One region of the Mucilaginibacter inviolabilis genome, then DNA from elsewhere that is predicted to be linked to it. Evidence: riboswitches for the same ligand, from Rfam matches in the RefSeq annotation. Region 1 holds a riboswitch; the other holds the start of a gene.
What was found. A riboswitch is a leader RNA that binds a small molecule or an ion and turns the genes downstream of it on or off. The one in region 1 is predicted to bind cobalamin.

Region 1 (11,086 bases):
TTCTTTCGCCCGCCTCAATTTCAAACCACCACATTTGCCGGCGGTTGAGTTTCTTTAAATAATGCTCAGCTTTCTGATTGTTCCAACTGTAATAACCATGAAGAGCTTGTCCGTTACTATTAATAAAAGTGATAGTACATCCAGGTTTTGCTATGCAGCTATCTATCATAAATGCGCGGGTTTTTAAGAAAGAGCCAAGTGTATCTTCGGCAAATTGGGTCAGTGCCTTTAGCTGGTCCTTTTTATTGATTTTTAATATTCCGGCAATAACAATGTGTTTATTCAGCTTTTTGGGATTGAAAAAATATTGCGAGCTATCATTATTATAATTTACGGCCTTAATGATATTAAAATGTTGCTGAATATATTTGAAGTTTTCAGGCTCAAGATCTCGCCAACGCAGGCGTTCAAATGCGTCACGGGCATATAAATAATCTACATGATCATAAATATTGTAGCTTATGCGTTCACCCGCCATACGGTGATGTGTAACCCCCGTAGCATTTATGAAAAATTGGTTGATGCCCAAATCATAAGTAGGCACATTGTTAACCCGCCATGGCATCATATATTCTGTTTGCGCGGTGGTGATCACTTTTACAGTGTCGCCCTGTTTTTTCACGATCTCCATAACCGAGAATGGATAATCATCCGTCCAAAAATCATGTTGTATAGTATCTAACAAACGGTAAAGCTTTGCCGGAGTATCAAAAAAAGAATTAAACAGGTGCCTGCGTTTTGCATCTGGCTCTTTCAGGTAGGCACTATCAATCTGTTGGGTGAGTTTGGGAATAGACAGGTGTAAGTCGGCCGGATTAAACTTAGGCTTGATTTTGCTTATGGATTGCAATAACAAATTGATGGAATCCTGCGGGATGATTTTGATAAAGCGGTGTTCTACACTATCCTTATGTTCTATGAATTTTTTAGGATCGCGTATTTGGGGATTCATCCGTTGATATTCTTCACGTACCTGGTAGCTTTTCCATTGCCTATTTCTGAGCACTATGTCATAATTATTGCGAAAAAAAGCACCTAGATAACTCGCACCATCAACCATGTGAATTTTAACGATATCATCAATAGATAATTTAACCTGGGCAAACGTTATACCGGGTATAATGATTGTAAGCAAAAAAATAAAAGTGAAACGAAAACGCATAAGGCTTGGGTTAATATCCGGATAACGACAATGTATGGTAAATTATTTTAGCCCGGTGTGAATATAAAAATAGTAAGCCATTTGCCGAAGCCTGATCATTCCGCCACCCATGTAAACCCATCATTGTCCTTTTCAATATGTCCAAACCCCGGCCAGGGTAAGTGGTAGCCGAACACCTTTTGCCTTGATGCGGCAAATTCTTCAAGAACCCTGTGGCGTGTACGGGCGGCTAAATCAAAATCAATGTCGAAAACAGTACCCCACTCCGGTTTGGCGAACAAAACGATCTCGTCATGAAAAATATCGGCCATATGAATAAATTTTTCATTGCCCGAAGTGATCGTGAACATACAATGGCCCGGTGTGTGCCCGGGTGTAAGTATGGGTTGCAAAAAATCAAATATTGGCTCATCGGTATTGAATAGCTGTAACTTTCCGCTTATCTGCGTAAAGAAAAATTGGATCTCCTGCTGGAGCGACTGAAGTGAGGATAGCAGACTTTTACTTTTAGAGAAATCGGCATGATCATCCTGCCAAAAGTCAAATTCCTTTTGGTGCATGTGGATCTTCACGTTTGGGAAAATCAATTGACCGCTATTGCTGATCAGGCCGTTAAAATGATCGGGGTGGGCATGTGTCAATATAATATCGGTGATGTCGCCTGGTTCAATTCCGGCCACGCACAAATTGCTTACCAATTTACCGGCACCCGGGCCGGCCTTATCGCCATTGCCCGCATCAATCATGATGATTCTATCTGGTAAGGTGAACACCATAATATTATGAGGCAGCATAAAATGTGTGGACAGGCTGCTGTGTTTTTCCCGGAGCTGTTTCAGTTCCGTTGGCGGTATACCGGGAGCAAAGCAATCGTTATCATACTCCACATTGCCATCGGTAATAACCAACAGGTTAAATGATTCAAAATGGTAGTTTTTAATGTCCGGAGTTGGGTTTGTTTTTATTGCTGATGTTTCTGAGTTATTGATCATGGTATTTGATTTTTTTATCATTGACAAATGTCCTCTGTTTTTGCTGATCATGGATAAAAGACTATATTTATATGCTTAGGCAATAATTTTAGACTAATGGAAAAATCAATCACCCGTAAAACAAAAGATTTTAATCCCACCAATTGCGCGGTAACTTATTGTATGAACATTATTGGGGGCAAATGGAAACCGGTGATCATCCACCTCATCAGGAACGGAATCAACCGATACAGCTTAATGCAAAAAGGCATCCCCGAAATAAGCAAACAAACCCTCACCAATCAGCTGCGGGAGTTGGAGGTAGACGGCGTATTGGAAAGGATAGTTTTTGCCGAGGTACCGCCGAGGGTGGAATATCATATCAGCCAGCACGGCCAAACTTTATTACCTATAATCGATGCCATGAAAGCTTGGGGATATGCCAACATGGAGAAACGTTAATTATCTATCTTGTACTCGCTATAGTAAGTGCGGATCGAAAATAAAATATATTTTATATATGTTAGTAAGCGACTAACCATCACAATAAATGAAACCTGTAAAATCACAAAATAAGGGAATAGCATTAGTGTTTTTTCTTTTCTCTGGTATATTAATGCTTAGTCTATATATGGTTGTAGCTCGGGATTATACCGATTCCGTTCATGTGCGGCCCGCTGTGATGAAAATAGTTAAAGATATCTCGAAAGCTGGAAGATTTGAGAACAGGCTCATTGGTATGGCTGGAAAAAAATCAAAGCAATGGGAGCGTTTTGAGCAGTTAAACCGTATTGCACAAAGTGCAGAACTCCGCGAACTCACTCAGTATAACAATGCTGTGGTGAGGTGTTATGCATTTCATGGCTTAGCTTTACGAAAAGATACAGCTGTTTTTTCGATCATGTTAGCGCATGTACGGGATACCGCCATGGTAGAAGCCATATCATTTGATATGGGTTGGGAGACAAAGGTGGGAGATTATTTTATTGATGTAATTACGACTACGGAAGTAGACCTGAAAACATATAAAATGAGTACTATTCAGAAAGAAAAGCTGGATAGTATTTTACTTTATGATAAGCATGTGGTTTTAGCCGCAAAAAACAAGTTATTGCACAATCTGAAACCAGAGGCAAAAAACTATAGCCGTATCAGAGAGATAGCTGTTACAGAGAATAACTCCATAGCCGTGGTAGCATTAGCCAGGTATAAAAACCCGGATGATTTGAATATCATTAGTGATTATTTAGAAAAGAACGAAACCCAGCACGATGCGGTGTACGCCGTCCGGGAATTTCCAGACGCTAAATTTTATCCCAAACTGGTTCAGATATTTGAACGGGAGTGGGTCTTAAAAGGCTATGATTATCCACTTTGGCGCATACTATACCAGGCCCTCGCCAAATATCCAACACCCCAAACTTTAGCTTTATTTGAAAGAACACTGCAAACCAAAGATAAATTCAGGTATCAGACTTTGGGCGAATATCTGGCTATCGCACTTGCCAAATATCCTAACCCCACGTTTGGGGACATGAAAAATAAGATCAAATTGGATAGTTTTCATCTGGATGAAATAAATGAGGAAATGAATAACAACTAATAGTCACCTTTTACCGATGCGAACTTGTCCTATGGCAATTTCCTGTACACTTTTACTATCGTGTTGCATTAAAGCCTATATTTGTTTTAATAAAGTTCTTTACTTTTTTTCAGCAATATGGTTTCCTGCCTGTGGAGGGTAGGGATTAAAAAGGAACCGTGTGTAAATCGCGGGCTGTCGCGCAACTGTAAGTAATGCAACAAGTTGTTGCCGGTAAGGTCCATTATTCTATCCAAACGGAATGAGAAGGACGGCAACAATATTACAAGCCAGGATACTTGCCTTATTGTATAAAAGACAATGCTTTCGCGTTTTGAAGCAGTAGTCAAAGAAAAAGGATAACCGCCTGTGCCCCTTTTTAGTGGTCTGCGCGTTGTTGTGCTTTTGCCTTTTATTACCATTTCCCGAAAGCATACCGAAAACCGTAAGGAGCATTAATTTAATTAATGTTTAACCAAAAAAGTTTTATGCGTATGCTCAAAAACAATCTCGGGTATCCTCGTGTAGGTGCCCTCCGTGAACTCAAAAAGGCCAATGAGGCTTATTGGGCCGGCCAATTTACCCGCGACGAGCTGTTTGCCGTTGCCCGCCAGATCAGGATCGGCAACTGGAAAACCCAGGTTGAAGCCGGTATCGACCTCATCCCCTGTAACGATTTTAGTTTTTATGACCAGGTGCTGGATACGTCGCTCATGCTGGGCGTTATCCCTGAGCGTTACACCCCTGTTTTAACCCAAAACAAAGCCAATACCGAAATCGACCTGTATTTTGCTATGGCCCGTGGTTACCAGAAAGACGGACTAGATGTTACCGCCATGGAAATGACCAAATGGTTTGATACTAACTACCATTACATTGTGCCCGAGTTTGTACAAAACCAGCAGTTCAGGGTGTTCTCAGAAAAAGTGTTTGACGAATTTACCCTCGCCAAGCAATATACCGGCACCACCCCAAAACCGGTGCTGATTGGTCCGGTAAGTTACCTGTTGCTGGGTAAAGAAAAACAAGCCGGTTTTAACAAGATCGATCTGATCAAGAAACTGGTGCCGGTTTATATCGAGGTATTGAAACGCCTGAAAGAGTATGGTGCTGAGTGGGTGCAATTGGACGAGCCTTTCCTGGCTCTTGATTTGACCCAGGCCGAAAAAGATGCCTTTGTGTATGCCTACGCCGAGATCAGTAAAAACACCCCAAGTATCAAGATATTGCTTACCACTTATTTTGAAAGCCTGAAGGATAATACCCAGCTGGCGGTAAATCTGCCGGTAAGTGCCCTGCATATCGACCTGGTGCGCGCACCGCAACAACTGGACGAGGTACTTACCCTGCTGCCCGAAAAACTGAGCCTGTCGGTAGGCGTTATCGATGGTCGCAATATCTGGAAAAACGATTACATCAAATCTATATCGCATATCAGAAAAGCCATCGCGGTATTGGGTAAGGATAGGGTGATCATAGCCCCAAGCTGCTCCCTGCTGCATACCCCATTTGATCTCGACCTGGAAACCACCATCAACACCGAGATCAAAAACTGGATGGCTTTTGCTAAACAGAAATTGAACGAAGTCAATGAACTTGCCCAGATCATAGAAAGCAATAACGATCTGCTGCAAGCCAATATTCAGGCTATCAGCAGTCGTAATATCTCCAAGCTAATCCACAAACAGGAAGTTAAACAACGTACAGCTGCTATCACCGATGTCGACGCACGCCGGGACAGTCCATTCGGTGATCGCCAGAAAATACAGCAGCAGCGTTTTAAATTACCCCTGTACCCTACAACTACCATAGGATCGTTCCCGCAAACTAATAATATCCGTACGCTGCGCGCACGCCTCAAAAAAGGTGAACTTACCGAAGCACAGTACGACGAACAGATAGAAAAGGCCACTATCGAAGCTATTCGCTGGCAGGAAGAGATCGACCTGGATGTATTGGTTCACGGCGAGTTTGAACGCAACGACATGGTGGAGTACTTTGGCGAGCGTTTGGACGGTTTTCTGTTTACCAAAAACGGTTGGGTACAAAGCTATGGCAGCCGCTGTGTTAAGCCCCCTGTTATTTATGGTGATGTAAGTCGCCCGGCAGATATGACCGTGCGTTGGAGCAGCTTTGCGCAGGCTAATACGAACAGATTAATGAAGGGTATGCTTACCGGCCCGGTTACCATACTGCAATGGTCGTTTGTGCGCGATGACCAGCCCCGGTCCGAAACCACTTATCAGATAGCCCTGGCTATCCGTGATGAGGTAGTAGCGCTGGAAAGTGCAGGCATTAAAGTGATACAGATAGATGAGCCCGCTATACGCGAGGGTTTGCCGCTGCGTAAAAAAGATTGGGAAAGTTATTTGAACTGGGCAGTACGGGCATTCCGTATATCAGCCAGCGGGGTTAGGGACGAAACACAGATCCATACCCACATGTGCTACAGTGAGTTTAATGATATCATTGGAAACATCGCCGATATGGACGCCGATGTGATCACCATTGAAACTTCCCGTTCACAAATGGAATTGCTTAATGCCTTTGCCGATTTTAAATATCCCAATGAAATTGGCCCCGGTGTTTATGACATCCACTCGCCGCGCGTACCTACGGTTGATGAGATGGCGGCCCTGCTCGAAAAAGCATCCACACTGTTGCCCGCAGGTAATTTATGGGTTAACCCTGATTGTGGTTTAAAGACCCGGAAATGGCCCGAAACACAGACCGCGTTGGTAAATATGGTACAGGCTGCAAAACAACTTCGTCAGTTAGTTGTAGAAACAACAGTTTCCTGACCATTAAAAACAGGCAATTTCCGTATAATTGCCTGTTTTTTGAAGAATTTTAGTATTTATGAAGTTAAAGAGCAGCGCAGTTATTACGGGTATTGGTGGTTATGTTCCAGATAGTATCCTGAGTAACAGTGATTTAGAAAAAATGGTTGATACCAACAGCGAATGGATAGTATCAAGAACCGGGATAAAGGAAAGAAGAATTTTAACCGATAAAACGCTCGCTACTTCTGATATGGCCACCTGGGCCATCAAAAATTTATTAGATAGTACTAAAGTTTCTGCCGATGAGATTGACTGTGTGATCATCGCCACATCAACTCCCGATCATTTACTGCTTTCAACCGCCAGTATTGTTTGTGACAAGGTGGGCATGACCAATGCCTGGGCAACGGATGTGAACGCTGCCTGCAGCGGATTTTTATATGCATATACCCTCGGATCAAGCCTGGTTGAAGGCGGTCGTTACAAAAAGGTGATTGTGGTAGGTGCCGATCAAAACAGCGCTATTATCAATTATAAAGACAGAAATACCTGTATACTTTTTGGCGATGGTGCCGGAGCGGTTTTAATTGAACCGACTACCGATGGCTCCGGCTTAATTGACAGTGTTTTTAAAACCGAAGGCAAAGGCCGGGAGCATTTACTGGTACCGGGCGGGGGCTCAAAAGTTCCGGCAACGGCGGAGAGCGTTGCTGCCAACAAACATTTTATACACCAGGACGGTCGGGTGGTTTTTAAAGCCGCTATTAACGGTATGACAGAAACGTGTAAAGAGGTACTACAGCGTAACGATCTGACTATTGATGATATCAACTGGCTGATACCACACCAGGCCAATTACCGGATAATACATGCCGTTGGCGATCATTTAGGCTTACCCGCTGAACGCGTAAAGGTGAACATTGACAGGTACGGAAATACCACTGCTGCCACCATACCACTTTGCCTTTGGGATTTTAAAAACGACTTTAAATATAACGACAACGTGATACTAACCGCCTTTGGAGCTGGTTTTTCATGGGGTGCTACTCTCTTAAAATGGGGTAAGCTGAGATAAGTTTAACGCTCATTGATATTATGCCGTCATTACAATGATGGGTGTCGTATAAAACAACAAAAGCGTGGGCTTGCCCACGCTTTTGTTGTTTTAGCTAGTCTATTTCAATATAAAGTTAAAGCCAACATTTAAGCTTGCCCGGCCATTCCTGATTGCCGAACCTGGGTTTGATTTAAAAATATCGGTAAACCCTGCTTGCTCGTCGTATTCCAGTAGAAGCTTTATGTTGTCTGATAGCCGGATCTTAGTACCAATTCCGGCTGCTATCCCAAAGTCGGTGTTGTGAAAATAATCTTTTACATCTGTACTGATGTCGGTTGCTTTGGCGCCTGCCAGATAACCCACATAGGGGCCAAAATTCAAATACCAGTTACGCTTTTTGCCAAAATGCCAATTGGCCATTATTGGCAGGGTAATGTAATTTAATCGGTAGTCTGTTTTGAAATTACTGTTATTACTATTTTCGACAGAGAAAAAGCCATCGCCCCAGCCCTTTTGATCAAAAATTAGTTTTGTTTTCAAGCTCCAACGGTTCGAGAAGTAAAAGTCGGCAGCTACACCAGCATTAAATCCCGATTTATTATCGGCATTAACCAAGCCACCGCCACTAACATTGGCATAGCTGAAGCCGGCATAAATACCCAATTCAACATCACCTTTTGTTTGTTGCGCGAATGTTGCAGAATAAGCGCCCAGAATAACAAGAATTGTGATAAGTGTTTTTTTCATATATGATTTGGTTTCGGCCGCAAAGGAAACATTTTTTAAGCTAAAAGCAGAAGATTCAAAGCTTAAAGCTGGAAAAATATATCAGGTGAAAAAGCTTTCTGCCTTCGGCTTTCCGCTTTAATGCAGGCCTTTGCGTTTGAGCAAGCCGCCGGTGGTATCATCAATACTTTGCTGTACAATAAAAGCTTTTGGATCTATATCCAGGATGGTTTGTTTAAGTGAAGGGATTTCCAGACGGGTGGCAACGGTGAAAACAATATCCCGTGGATCGTTTATATGCCCATCTTTACCATAACCACTTTTGCCCTGGTAAATGGTAACCCCGCGACCCAGGGTTTCTGTGATGGCCTTACGGATGGCTTCGCTATGGGTTGATATGACGGTGATGCCTGAGTATTGCTCAATACCGTTCAAAATAAAGTCGATCATTTTGGCTGCAGCCATATAGGTGAGTATGGAGTACATAGCAGGTTCCACACCTAAAAAGAAAGCGGCCATGCTAAATATCAATACATTGAGCAGCAAAATAAAGTCGCTCACTTTAAGCAGCTGTGTTTTTTTGCTCACCAGTACGGCAGCAATCTCGGTGCCGTCCAGCACGGCTCCGCCGCGCATGGCTAAACCACTGCCTGTGCCTATAAAAACACCACCAAATACGGCGGTCAATAATTTATCATGTGTAACATCCGGAAACTGAACTACAGCCACAACCACCGAAAGTAGACCAATAGCGAGGGTGCTTTTGATAGCAAACTGTAAGCCCAACTTTTTATAACCCAACCACAGGAACGGTACGTTGATAATAAAGATAAGGATAGAGATAGGTGCCAGGGTAATATCTGATATCAGCATGGCTATACCGGTAGCGCCACCATCAATAAAGTGGCTCGATAATAAAAAACCTTTTAGGCCAAATCCGGCAGATAATATCCCAAGTCCGATTGTTATTGCATCCTTTACTGTCTTGATAGCGTCCATCCCCAAATATAGCCCTTTGAGGCTAAAAGGAGGCATAAAGGTGGTTTTTGTTGGGAATTAAAAGACTAAAAGCGTCATTGCGAGGTACGAAGCAATCTCTATACTATACAGAGCGAACAAGCAAATCCGCCGTGCTTTCGTAGAGATTGCTTCGTACCTCGCAATGACGCGTTTGTTGATTGTTGTTACTTTACCACCACCTGCGCTGTATTCCTGCTCACTTGCTCCAACAAAACAGTTTTACCATTGGTTAACTCTTTCAATGCGCCGTCGGCGTGATGTCTTACGGTAATGAGCGTTAAGCCGGTATTGTATTTTACTTTGAAATCCTGTTGCAGGCTATTGAGTAGTTTTTCGAAACGTTCTTCATAAAAGTCAAAACAAACAGAAAAGCTCAGGGCCGACGTTTGCATCACATTTACTTTGACCTGGTTTTGAGCAAACAAACCAAAAATATCGCTCAGGTGTTCTTCGGTGATAAAAGAATAATCTTTGGAAGATACCGAAAGCAATACCTGGTTTTGCTTGAGGATAATGACCGGTTTTACAAATGTATTTATGCCATCTTCTTTAATAACCGTTCCCGGTGCCGATGGATCGGTAAAGGGTTTAACCAGTAAAGGGATATGCGCGTTTTGTAGCGGTTTAATGGTTTTGGGGTGGATAACACTCGCACCGTAATAAGTCATTTCGATGGCCTCGGAATAGGAGAGTTCATCAAATTTTACCGTATCCTCAAAAAATTTAGGGTCGGCGTTCAGGATGCCGGGTACATCTTTCCAGGTGGTTACCGATTGCGCACCTAAACAGGATGCAAAGATGGATGCAGTATAATCAGATCCTTCCCGGCCAAGTGTAGTAGTGAAATTCTCAGATGTGCCGCCCAAAAAGCCCTGGGTTACTACGATGCCTTTATCCAGCAAAGCCGGGATATCTTTGGTGATGCTCTCGCAGGTTTTATCCCATTGCACTATGCCTTCGCGGTAAGTATTATCGGTATGGATATAGCCGCGTACATCCAGCCATTGGTTTTTCAGGCCTTCCTTGTTCAAATAAGCGCTGATGATTCGGGTGGATACCAGCTCGCCAATGGATACGATCTGGTCGTAAATAAAATCGTAATCATCCTGAGGCTCGTCCTCAATCATCCAGTCAATCTCCACAAAAGTGTTGGCTATTTCGTCAAATACAGGATGTTTAGGTTCAAACAGTTCATGCAGAATGTCAAAATGATATTGTTTAATGCCCTCGTATATGAGGTGCATATTGTCCGACTGATCTACATAGGCCCTGGTGAGGTTTTCCAGCGCGTTGGTGGTTTTGCCCATGGCCGATACCACGATAAGTAATTGTTCTCCTGTATATTTTTTAACAACGCTGGCCAGGTTAATAATGCCACCGGCATCTTTAACAGACGCGCCTCCGAATTTAAAAACAAGCATTTATTTGATGTATTTGGACACAACCGAACCCGGTCGTAATAATGATTTGATGGATGGATAGGGAATGATGAGGGTTGTTGTACCGCCCGCGTAAGGTTTGATCTCGTAAGAATTATAAAAGAATTTTAATCCCACAGGGCTGATCAGGAAATTATCATTCAGCGCGAATTTATTATCCTTAAAAAAATAATCGTTAGCCAGCGAAGCAGTAGGGCTCAATTTCTCGTCCTTCCTGAAAATGCCTTCGGCAATAACCCTTAGCTTATCTTTATAACCGGCAGTGAAAATGTCATCCAGCGTAAGGTCTTTATTGGCTTTAGTATCCCAGTTGATGAAAAATGTAGCCGCGGCACCATGCGCGCCG
Region 2 (11,086 bases), 840 kb from region 1:
TAAATTCATAACTATACATATAGGCTGTATCACCATCTATCCAAAGGTTGCTTACCCCAAAATCAAATTCCTTTTTTACCTGGTCGGTCTTGGTATCGATCACAAATAGTTTTGAAGGAATATTATAATAATCGCCCCGGGAGGTTACGTAGATGTCGCCATATTGATCGGCCTTTACCCTATCCAGATTGATTGCTACATCGATGCGTTTCAATTCCGTAAATGAAGCCAGGTCAACCACAGATACTGTACGCTCATAATTTGGAGGACTATAGCCACCAGAGTTGGCTACATACAGTTTTTCGCCCACAATGGCCATTTCTTCCGGCTGGCGACCGACGGTCACTGTTCGCGTAATCTGCAGGGTGGTAGTATCAATCTCATTTACTGCGCCATTCGGGGCTTTGGGATCACCCACTTTGCCCAGATAGGCGCTTACATAAGCTTTACCGTTATGAAAAGTAACATATCGGCAATTGGTAATGTCAATTTGAGTTATCCTTTTGTTAGTATGCAGGTTAAGCACCTCAACCTTGTTGGAATTATTAACTACGATATACACCTTGGAACCGTAGATGCCTACATCATTACCTACGTCGCCAAGACCTTTAACCACTTGTGGATTTGCCTGACCATATATGTTTTTACTGAATTGCCCTGTTGTATAATCCAGGTAATCCAATGATGCTTTACTTGAACCCAAATTACCTTCATCAACCAGGTAAAAGCCTTTTACCACACTATTGGGGTCTGGCGGAAACAGCGTAGTTACTACCTCCGGAACGGGCTGCTGAGCTTTGCGGCACGAACCGTATATCATTAGCGTACATCCGAGTAGCAGGTAAAGCAGTTTGTAATTTATATTTTTCATAACATCAAAAAGTTGAGCTTATGGTAAAACGATAGTTAATTTGCGGCATCGGAAAATTGAGCGCTATATAATTTTCCTGACTAAATACATTATTTAACTCGCCGGTTAGTTTTATTTTATGCTTGTTATAATTGGAGGTATAAGAAAAGCTTATATCATGGGTATACCAGGGTTGCAAATAATTCTCCGGGGCATTATATTTTGAATCGTACCTGCTGGCAACATAAATATAACTGTAGTTAAAGGCGAACTTACGCCACTCGGCACCAACCAATACCGAACCACTGTTGATCGGCGTATAAGGTATTTGCTGTTTGTAATTAATATCTGTTGGGTCTGTTACATCTATCGCTTTCTGATAAGTGTAGCTGATACCCGTATTAATAAACAGCTCGCCGGGTAATTGCCAGGTTGCCTGCGAGTTGATTTCAAGTCCTCTGATATGCACCTTACCGAGGTTGTACATCGTCCACCGCGCCAGGTTCATACCTGGTATAGCTACAATTTTATCTGTTACCTGGTTATAGTAGGCATCGGTTTGTATAGCAAAATAAATTAAGGTATGTTGTTGAAAGGTCTTATTATAAGTAAAACCTACATCATATTGCTTGGTATACTCCGGCCTTAAAAAAGAGTTCCCGATAAAAGTGTAATACAGATCATTAAAACTTGGCAGCCTGAAAATACTCTTGTAAAAACTCCTTAACCTGAAATCGGGATTATCAAATGGCTGCCATGATAAAAGTACTGCAGGTGTAAATTTTGTTTTTTTACCTGCGGCCTGCAGGGTATCAACCTGGTCATTTACAAAGGTACCCAGCAAGCTTGCCTGTGCGTTAAAGCGTTTAAAATGAACTTCGGTAGCTAATGCTGTTAATATAGTATTGCGTGTGGGTCGCACAAACCGGTATACTGCCGAATCATTTTGCGTAGCATCGAGCGTATTGCGCTGGTAATCGGCAGAGAACGCTGCATCCCAAAAGGAGTTGATATGAAATTTATTAGCTGCTGACAGGTATAGTTCGTGCTCGTCATATTTATTTTCGAGTAGCCCCCGTGTAGTGGTTATTGTGGGGTCGAAGTATTCTGTATGATCATCAGAATATTTAGCACCCAGCATTAAACTATAACTTTCACTAAACTTTTTGTTGTAGCTTGATTGTATAAAAACGTCCTTTTCTTTTTGCCGCTGTTTGGAATCGAAATTATTGTTTACAGTAGGGCCGGGTAATCCCCTGTCCGAATGATATAGATAACCCTTCAGCGTCCAGGCACTGCTATCTTTTAGCTTACCATACAATCCGGCTTCTACACGCTGCGCGTCAATGTCGCCATTGTGCCTTATTGCCGTGGTATCATAGCCAGTAACACCGTTGGTTGTCCTGAACCTGTAACGCCCATTGGCATGAATTACTTCGGTACTTATGCTGCTGTAAACATTATCGCTCAATTTATACTGCCAAAGCAATGACGGGTTTACCAATCCGAATGACCCTGTTTTAAAACTGAGCTTACCATTGGTGCGACTACCCGCTTCAAAATTTGGTTGCTTGGACATCATGTAAAGGGAAGCCCCCGCAGCGAAGCCCTTAGCCGGTTGAAAAATTGTACTTTTCTGGGCGTTGTATAGGTCTATTTCTTCAATGTTATCCAGCGAGAACTTACCCAGATCTACCTGTCCGTTCTGAGCATTACCGAACTCTACACCATCATAAAAAACAGCTACATGGTTAGTACCCAGACTGCGTACGTTAACCGTTTTTAAGCCTCCTATGCCACCATAGTCTTTTATTTGTACACCCGAAAAAAACCGGATGGCATCGGCTACAGAAAGACTGTTCAGCTTTTCAAGATCTGTGCCTTTAAGTATTTGAACAGGCGTGGCCGATGTATTACGCAGAGACAGGCGGGCGGCACGTATAGAAACCTCTTTCAAATGGTGGCTTTTAACCGTATCTGTAGTTATTTTTTCACGACTGGTATCTGCCGCCTGCGCCAAAGCATGGTCACAAAACAAGCCTTGTATCGCTGTAAGGCAAATAGAAAACATCAGGAAGCACAAATATTTGTACGAGTGTTGCAATACGTTCTGTTCGTGAAAAATTAAACAAACAGCCAACAGGGTACCATAAATGGAATACACACAACGTGAGGTACTTCATTCCAGCTTCAATCCCCGAAAGCTATGAATACATATAGTGCAATGGCAGGTCTTCTGACTTACTCCCCACTTATCCAGCCTTCCCGTCGCGATCATATCGAAACAGTGGCTACAGAATGGATAGCGGTTAACAGAGCTTACAGCTGCGGGACAGTTCCGGAATTACACCGGATTCCCTTTTAATCCCAAAACCACAAAGGGCTTCGGGAACCAAAAGCGACGCAAATATAGAAATAAAAAATGCAAGGAATTTTATTTTAGTATCATCAGGCGGCGGCCTGAGAATTGATAGCCTGTATCGGTAAAAACTTTTTAAACCTTTTATTTTAACACTTTTCTGATCAAAAACAGGGCAAAAAGGCCCGATAAATATCTGTTTTAACTAAATTTTAACGCCATTTTAACACTTTTTAACAAATTTTTGGTGGCTTTTGAAAGGTTTAAAAAGTATTAAATTATTGAATATCAAACAACTAAATACAAAACGACGTTTTTTCACCCTCTTTTCTCTTTAACTAAACAGCCCGGATGTCTGGTTGATGACATCCGGGCTGATATGGATATAAATATACGAAAATTCGGGCAGAAAAGCGCTAGCACTTTTCAGTTCTGTTGCCTTTTAAATAGCCGAATTAATAAAATAACTTAATGATATCAGAATTTACCATAACCTACATGTGCCATACGTTCGCCCATTTCGGCGTAGGCTTCGTTGGGGCCTGGAGCCCAGGTACCTAAACCATCTACATAACGGTTAAACATACAAAACGCGGCTGCTATCAGTACCGTATCATGTATCTCTGTATCAGTTGCCCCTTCTGCACGGGCCTTTTCTACGTCATTTTCCGTTACGTTTTTACCATTGCGCTGTACCTGGTGTGCAATGTGCAACAAGGAACGCAACTTATCAGATACCGGGGTATCGGGCAAGCCAGCTTTGATATCGTCAATAATATTCAGTCCGCTTTTTAAATGTGCTGCCGCCGCGGCAGCATGTGAAGTGTGACAGAAATGGCAATCGTTCCAATAAGATACCGATGCGGCTATAATTTCCCGTTCGCCGCTGGTTAAAGATGATGGCCCTCGCAATAAGGTTTCAGCCAGGTCAAGCAGAGGACGGGCAGTTTCCGGGCGGTAGTTCAATAAACCGATGATACCCGGCAGTTCTTCGTTGTTTAATTTAATATGCGCCATGCTCTTATATGGTTTCGGTTAAGTTCATATCGGTTACTTTTGGCGGAGGGGTCAGGTACCCTTCGCGGGCACGTTGTTCGCCCATTTTATCATATAATTCGTCATTATCGGGCTGCCAGGTAGCCAGGCCATCCACATAACGGTTATACATACAAAATGCAGCCGCTATTAACACGGTATCATGAATATCTATATCACTGGCACCTGTATTACGGGCACGCTCTACATCATCGGGAGTAACATTTTTTCCGCCTGATTGTACTTTGGCTGCGATATTTAATAATGCCTTAAGCTTATCGCTTACAGGGGCTGTTTCCGGATCGGCAATCACGCTGCTCACTATTTCGGCATTATTGCCTAATTGGTGTTTGGCAATAGCACCATGTATGGTGGTGCAATATTTACAGGTATTTAAACTGGATACATACGTAGCTATCAGCTCACGCTCCCCGGCGCTTAATGAAGGGTGTGGATCATGCAGTAAAGTTTGTACCAAATGATTCAGGGGAGCCGCGGTCTCTGGCCTGTACATGAACAAGCTCCGGATACCCGGAAATTCCGAGGGTAAATTAATGAGTGGCATAATCTGGTTTTTAAATAGGGTTGATTTTTACAATCTGTAACTGGTTAATTAAAGATGGATGATAAACGCCATATTTCAAAATATTTTCGATTATTCACCAACGCTTTTTATTCCCTCCCCACGGGAGGGGTGCGGTGGTTTGTGTAATGGCGGGGAGGGCTTCTACGCGCGATGATTATCCTGTTCCATAAACCCCTTCCTCCCCTTCCCGAGGGAAGGAATCGCACAGGGCTTGGGCTTTTTGATTGGCTGTCATGCTGAGCTCCGTCGAAGCATGGTGGGCAGGCCTCTGCGCTATACTTCGCTGCCGCGGGCTTCCAGCCCGTGGTATACATGGTTCAGCTTTCAGCTGACTGACGTAAGCTGAAAGCTTACCACAATACTACCCACGAGATACGCTCCGCTAATCTCGCGGGAGCGAATAACACACCCCTGCCCCTCTTAAGAGGGGAGCCAACACCCTTCTAACCCGTAGCCGCTTTCATTTTACGCAGGGCCGTTTGAGCAACACGCAAAGCATCCTGGGCATAATAACTTTTGTTGAATACCTCGCACGATATAATGAGGGGCTTTTCGGGATGCTTTACCAATTGCAGGATGCGCTTTAATGGCGCCACACCATCACCAGGATATACGCGGTCGGGTTCTGAAATAATCTCCGGATTTATACCTGACGGATAATCGTTTACATGAAATATCTCTAACGACGGTTTACCTACTAATTGCAGACTTTCTACCGCCGATTGCCCTTTGTAGATATGAAAAACATCCAGCAATACCCGGGCATCGGGATGCCCGCTTTGCAAGGCTACATACAGCACCTGGCTGATGTGTTTCAGATTAACCGATCCGCCCCACATTTCCAATTGTGGGATAACACCGGTATCGCGGCCCATGGTGAGGATGGTGTTATACCGCTCTGTTACCGTATCCAGATTGATCATATCACCTTTGGTTGCGCCTGCCGGCGGAGCAGCTATACGCTTGCAACCCAATTTGGCCAGCAGATCCATTTCGCCTTGTAACTGAGTAAGTGCTTGTTTGCGCACAGTCTCATCATCCACTATCCATGGCGCAAAACCTATGGCATTTTGAATGGTGATACTCAGACCATCGGCGATCTTTTTGGCCTCGGTTATTGAGCCCCCGTTTTTCAAATAGGCTTGCAAAGTGTCCAGCCAAATCTCCACTGAAGTAAAGCCAGCTTTGGCAGCAGTTTCCAGTTCCTTTACAAAACCCAGGTTTTGCCCGCGGATGGTACTCATGTTTAAAGAGTATTCAAAGCCATGTATGTTCTTATCTACACTAATAGCTGCCTCGGACCGGCTGCCGATAACCGCAGCGCCCACTGCTACCCCTAAAGTTTTCAATGCAGTTCTTCTATTTACAGATTTGAAATTCATAGGCTTATATTAATTTTTTAAACTTTTAATATAAGCTATAGTAACCGGTAACTGCTTGCTGTATGAGGGACTTTCATCTTCAATAAAATAATGTTTAATGCCCGCCTTTTTGGCCGCCTTCAGCACTTCGGGGATATTGATCTGCCCGGTTCCCAGGGCTACATCGTTGCGGGTATCCGTACCGCCGGTAAGGTCATTAGCTACGCCTTTGCGAATATCTTTCAGGTGCATGAGCTTCATGCGCGAAGGGTATTTGTTGATAAGCTGTGCAGGATCCTGCCCGCCATGAAACGACCACAGGATATCGATCTCGAACGATACATATCGCGGATCGGTATTTTTGGCGATGTAATCAAACAGCGTACCGTCCTCATATTTACCAAACTCATAGCCGTGGTTATGATAGCAAAAGGTCAATCCGTTTTCCTTTAATATTTTGCCCACGCGGTTAAAATCTGTGGCCGCTTTTTTGGCATCCTCCAGTGTAAACTCTTTTTTATGCGGTATCCAGGCTACCATCACGTAGCTTGCACCCAGCGTTTTAGCCAGCTTAACTATAGCTTGTGGATCTTTAACAATATCGTCATATCCTGCCCCAACCGATGGAATTTTGATGCCGCGCTCATCGCAAAGCTTTTTAAATTGTTCCTTGGGCATATCCTTTGGCCCCTCGCCTTCCAGTTCGGTTATACCAAGGGCCTTAATGGTATCCAACACAGCAACAGTAGCTTTGGGCATACTGCTACGAAAGGTATAAGCCTGTACACCTATAGCGTTGGTGAAAAGTGGCTTGCCGCTTTGGGCAAAGGCCGAAGATCCGAGTGCGAGACAGACACTTAGGATAATGGTATATTTTTTCATGGTTTATTGTTGTTATGTTCTTCGATATGTCATTGCGAGGAGGAACGACGAAGCAATCTCGTAGCTATTCTCATCAATGAGAACGCGAGGAGATTGCCACGCTCCGCTCGCAATGACATGGTTTTTATTTGTTATTACTCCTTACCTTCTTCTCCGTTGAGGGTGAGATCATTCAAACTGTATATCTTTAATACTCAAAATACCCTCGCTTGGTTTGGTTCTTTTGATAGCAAAAAAGTAGATGTCATGCTTGCCGCTAATTGGTTTCTGCACTTCGCCGGTTACAGAGGCCTGTTTTTTCCAGTCGCCTGTTTCAGTATAAGCTGCGGAGCTGATCACCGGACCTGCCTGCGAATCAATACGTACCTCAATTTCACCTGCCGCGTCTTTGGACGCGTATCGGTAAACAAACTTTTTAATATTCGAGAGGTCGATATCCCTGAACATCACATATGATTTATGGTTACCGGCCGACAGATCATTTTTAAAGCGGTTAAACCCTTTCAGCTCATCAGCATAAACTGCTTTTACATCGGCATTACGCAGGGTAACCACATCGGTACCTGTAAGCGGGCCAACCACTTTACCGCCTTTATCGGTGTATGACGCCAGCAGCGTGTATTCACCACGTGGTTCGGCATCATTGAATTTCAAATTCAGGCTGCCATGGAGTGGCAGTGGCATAACTTTGTTCTTTTTATCCGTAAGCGAAAAAATATACCGTACAATCTCTTTGGTATCCGGAGTTGATAATTGGGGATGAGCACTCATCAAATGCTCCGTTCCCCAACTGCCGGCACCACCATTGATGATCTTTTTAGCCAATTTATCAGTCGCTCCCTTTTGTGTTTTATACCGATTGGCTATAGCTGTAAAGCTTGGCCCTACGGCGGTTTTGTTTATAGTATGGCACGATTTACAATCGCTGGCGGCCATCAGAGCTTTGCCCGGGTAACTGACTTCAGCAGCCGATAAAGCTGCGAGGCTTTTAACAACTTTACCATCGGTAGATGGCTGCGGGTTATAAACGTAAAACAACTTTACCCGTTTTGGATCGATCACCTTATCTTCCTTATCCTTCACCACCACATTATACTTAAACGGCTTACTTTTCCAGATGAAGGATTTATTATCGGCACTGGCTATACTTACCGATGGTACGGTATTACCCACCTTTACCAGTATGGTATCACGACCTACCGCACCGGCCTTATCTGTTACTTTAAGTATAGCTTTATAAATACCTGGTTTTGTGTAAGTATGTGTTGCCGAAACAGTGGTGGCCCCTACCGTTTTACCATCAAAAAGCCATTGATAGCTAATCTGGTCATCATCGTCCAGATCGCGGCTGCCTTGCCCGTTAACGGTTAAGGTAAGCGGTGCCTGACCGGCTATTTCTTTTTTTACCGGGATAGTTTTCAACTCGGCAGTGAGGTATTTGGTGTGCTGATACAGGTTAATCATGGCGGCATCGGTAATAGCCGCTTTGGCTATCGGCGCACGGTTACCGGTATTGTATTCAATTTTCACCAGGCGGGCATCTTCGTTCTGCGCGCCGTAAACCGAACCGTATTCCAGCATATAAAATACGCCATCGGGCCCAAACTGCATATCAATAGGTCGCCTGAAATCGCCGGTTGAGGGCATAAAGGCATCGTTGCGTACATAATTTTCGTTCTGATCAAACCTCAGGTCGATCACCCAGTTGCGCATCCAGTCGGCCACAAACAAAGTACCGTCATAATACGCCGGAAATTTATTGGGGTTAGGATTATTGGCATCATACTCATAAAAATCGCCACCGATGGCGCAGCGGCCACCCAAACCCAGTTCGGGGAATTCATCCGAAGCAGCGTAAGGATACCAGATCATGGCGGGCATCGCCGGAGGCAAAACATTTAAACCGGTATTATTTGGCGAGTTATTTACCGGTGCTTTAGGATCAAACATGGGTCCGGGCGTTGCAGTAGCAAAATCCCAGTGTGAGTAAGCGAAGTTTTTGCCTACAAAATATGGCCAGCCAAAATTACCGGCTTTACGGGCCTGATTAAACTCATCATAGCCGCGCGGGCCTCGTGGCGAATCGTGCCCGGCATCGGGACCTATCTCACCCCAATACAGCACCGATGTTTTGGGATTTACGGCTATACGGTACGGGTTACGACAGCCCATTACATAAATTTCGGGACGGGTTTTGGGTGTACCTTTCGGAAACAGGTTGCCATCCGGGATGGTATAAGTACCGTCAGGCTCTGGGTGGATACGCAGGATCTTTCCTTTCAGATCGTTGGTATTACCGGCGCTACGCTGCGCATCCAGACTATAGTGTTCCTGACCGGGGCGTTCATCCAGCGGCGCATAACCATCGGAGGGAAAGGGACTGGAGCTATCGCCGACAGAAAGATACAGGTTACCATTCTTATCCCAGGCCAGCGAACCGCCATGATGCGCACCGCTCACCTTTTGAACCGGCACTTTAAATAAAATCTTTTCTGATTTGAGGTCGAGCACATTCTGCTTACTTAAAGTAAACCTTGACAGTTGAAAATTTAATGGTTCGATAGTTTGCCCGGCAGGCATATAATAGATGTAAACATAGCCATTGGTTTCAAACTGGGGATCGATATTGAGACCGATAACACCCGTTCCGCCATCGTCAGTAATGGGGAATTTATGAATTACCTTGTACTGTTTGGTATGCGTATTATACACCGAAAAATTACCGTACAACTGCGTAAAAAACACCCGGCCATCTTTAGCCACGGCCAGTTCCATAGGCGAAGCAATGTTATTTACCAGTACGGTTTTTACAAAGCGGCCCTGATCGGGCGCTACTTTGGAGTAAGCCTTAGTATAATCTAAAGGCTTGCCATTCCCCATAGCGTATTTGATGCCGCCTAACAATTGCCCCAGGAACAGCGGATCGCTGTAACTTTCGTCGGTATGACCGCAACCGGTATAAAAGGAGCGACCGCCATCATACTCGTGGTACCAGGTAATGGGATGGTCGGCGCCGTTGGTACCACCATCATAGGTATTTTCGTCCAAACTGGCCAACACATGGATGCCGCTGTAGATGGATTTATAATTATACCATTCGTCGGTACGCTCCCAGCGGGCCGGTAAATTGGCCGTGATGGGGTTGGTACGGTCGGTAACATCAATAGTAGCCTTGCGGATATTGGAATTATTGGGATGACTGGAAAAGTATGCCCCTACCAGTTTACCATACCAGGGCCAGTCGTACTCGGTATCTGCCGCCGAATGTACGCCGGCAAAACCACCACCAGCCTGTATATATCGCTCAAAGGCGGCCTGCTCTTCGGCGTTGAGCACATTGCCGGTAGTACAGTTAAATATCACCGCCTGATATTTTTTAAGATTATCGTCGGTAAAAAGCGCGGAATTGGTGGTAGTATCCACCTCAAAACCGTTCTCCTTGCCCAGCTTTTGAATAGCTGCTATACCAAACGGGATACAGGAGTGATGCCAGCCCAGTGTTTTTGAAAACACCAATACACGCGGCCCCGGAGCCGGCTTTTTAAACGAATACAGCAAAAAGCTAAGCCCAAGCCATAAAACACAGATGAGTTTGATTTTGAGAGACATGATGTGAGATTTAGTTGATATTTTTTATTCCATCAACCGGTAAAATCCCTCGTCATAAAGCACAATTACCTCTGCATGAGAGCATACTAACAAAATGCGCTATATAAAGATGAAATACTACCGGTTAAGCAATTGGTTACTACAATATTAATATTTATTTGTGTATTTACTACACTTATATTTATTCATTAAATATTGTAAGTAAATTGTTACCCGGTTTAATTTTTATCAGCTCATTTTCATAGCTCACGGTAAGCTATATCGGTTTAGTAAATTTTATCTCAATGCTTATTCAGTTTTTCTTCAATACGTTCCTGCATCTGTTTTTTATACTCTTCATCCAGCTTCAGCTCAGTGATTTTTTCCGGATGGAAGAGGTCACGTACCATTTTATTAATAAGCGT

Region 2: it holds a riboswitch for cobalamin, as region 1 does, so the genes downstream of both, G7092_RS07265 (TonB-dependent receptor plug domain-containing protein) here and metE (5-methyltetrahydropteroyltriglutamate--homocysteine S-methyltransferase) in region 1, are expected to answer to the same signal.

What each region holds. Positions count from the first base shown of each region.
Region 1 is NZ_JAANAT010000001.1:2,647,042-2,658,127, reverse strand. Features, by position in the region: gene G7092_RS10870 (hypothetical protein) at 1-1,162, opposite strand, end outside; gene G7092_RS10865 (MBL fold metallo-hydrolase) at 1,258-2,154, opposite strand; gene G7092_RS10860 (winged helix-turn-helix transcriptional regulator) at 2,251-2,595, shown strand; gene G7092_RS10855 (hypothetical protein) at 2,684-3,736, shown strand; cobalamin riboswitch at 3,838-4,036, shown strand; gene metE (5-methyltetrahydropteroyltriglutamate--homocysteine S-methyltransferase) at 4,210-6,516, shown strand; gene G7092_RS10845 (beta-ketoacyl-ACP synthase III) at 6,575-7,573, shown strand; gene G7092_RS10840 (porin family protein) at 7,673-8,302, opposite strand; gene G7092_RS10835 (YitT family protein) at 8,420-9,316, opposite strand; gene G7092_RS10830 (aspartate kinase) at 9,466-10,722, opposite strand; gene G7092_RS10825 (DUF3298 and DUF4163 domain-containing protein) at 10,723-11,086, opposite strand, start outside.
Region 2 is NZ_JAANAT010000001.1:1,810,328-1,821,413, forward strand. Features, by position in the region: gene G7092_RS07260 (YncE family protein) at 1-871, opposite strand, end outside; gene G7092_RS07265 (TonB-dependent receptor plug domain-containing protein) at 876-2,921, opposite strand; cobalamin riboswitch at 3,060-3,262, opposite strand; gene G7092_RS07270 (carboxymuconolactone decarboxylase family protein) at 3,687-4,226, opposite strand; gene G7092_RS07275 (carboxymuconolactone decarboxylase family protein) at 4,231-4,809, opposite strand; gene G7092_RS07280 (sugar phosphate isomerase/epimerase family protein) at 5,274-6,212, opposite strand; gene G7092_RS07285 (sugar phosphate isomerase/epimerase family protein) at 6,222-7,073, opposite strand; gene G7092_RS07290 (ThuA domain-containing protein) at 7,242-10,682, opposite strand; gene G7092_RS07295 (hypothetical protein) at 10,964-11,086, opposite strand, start outside.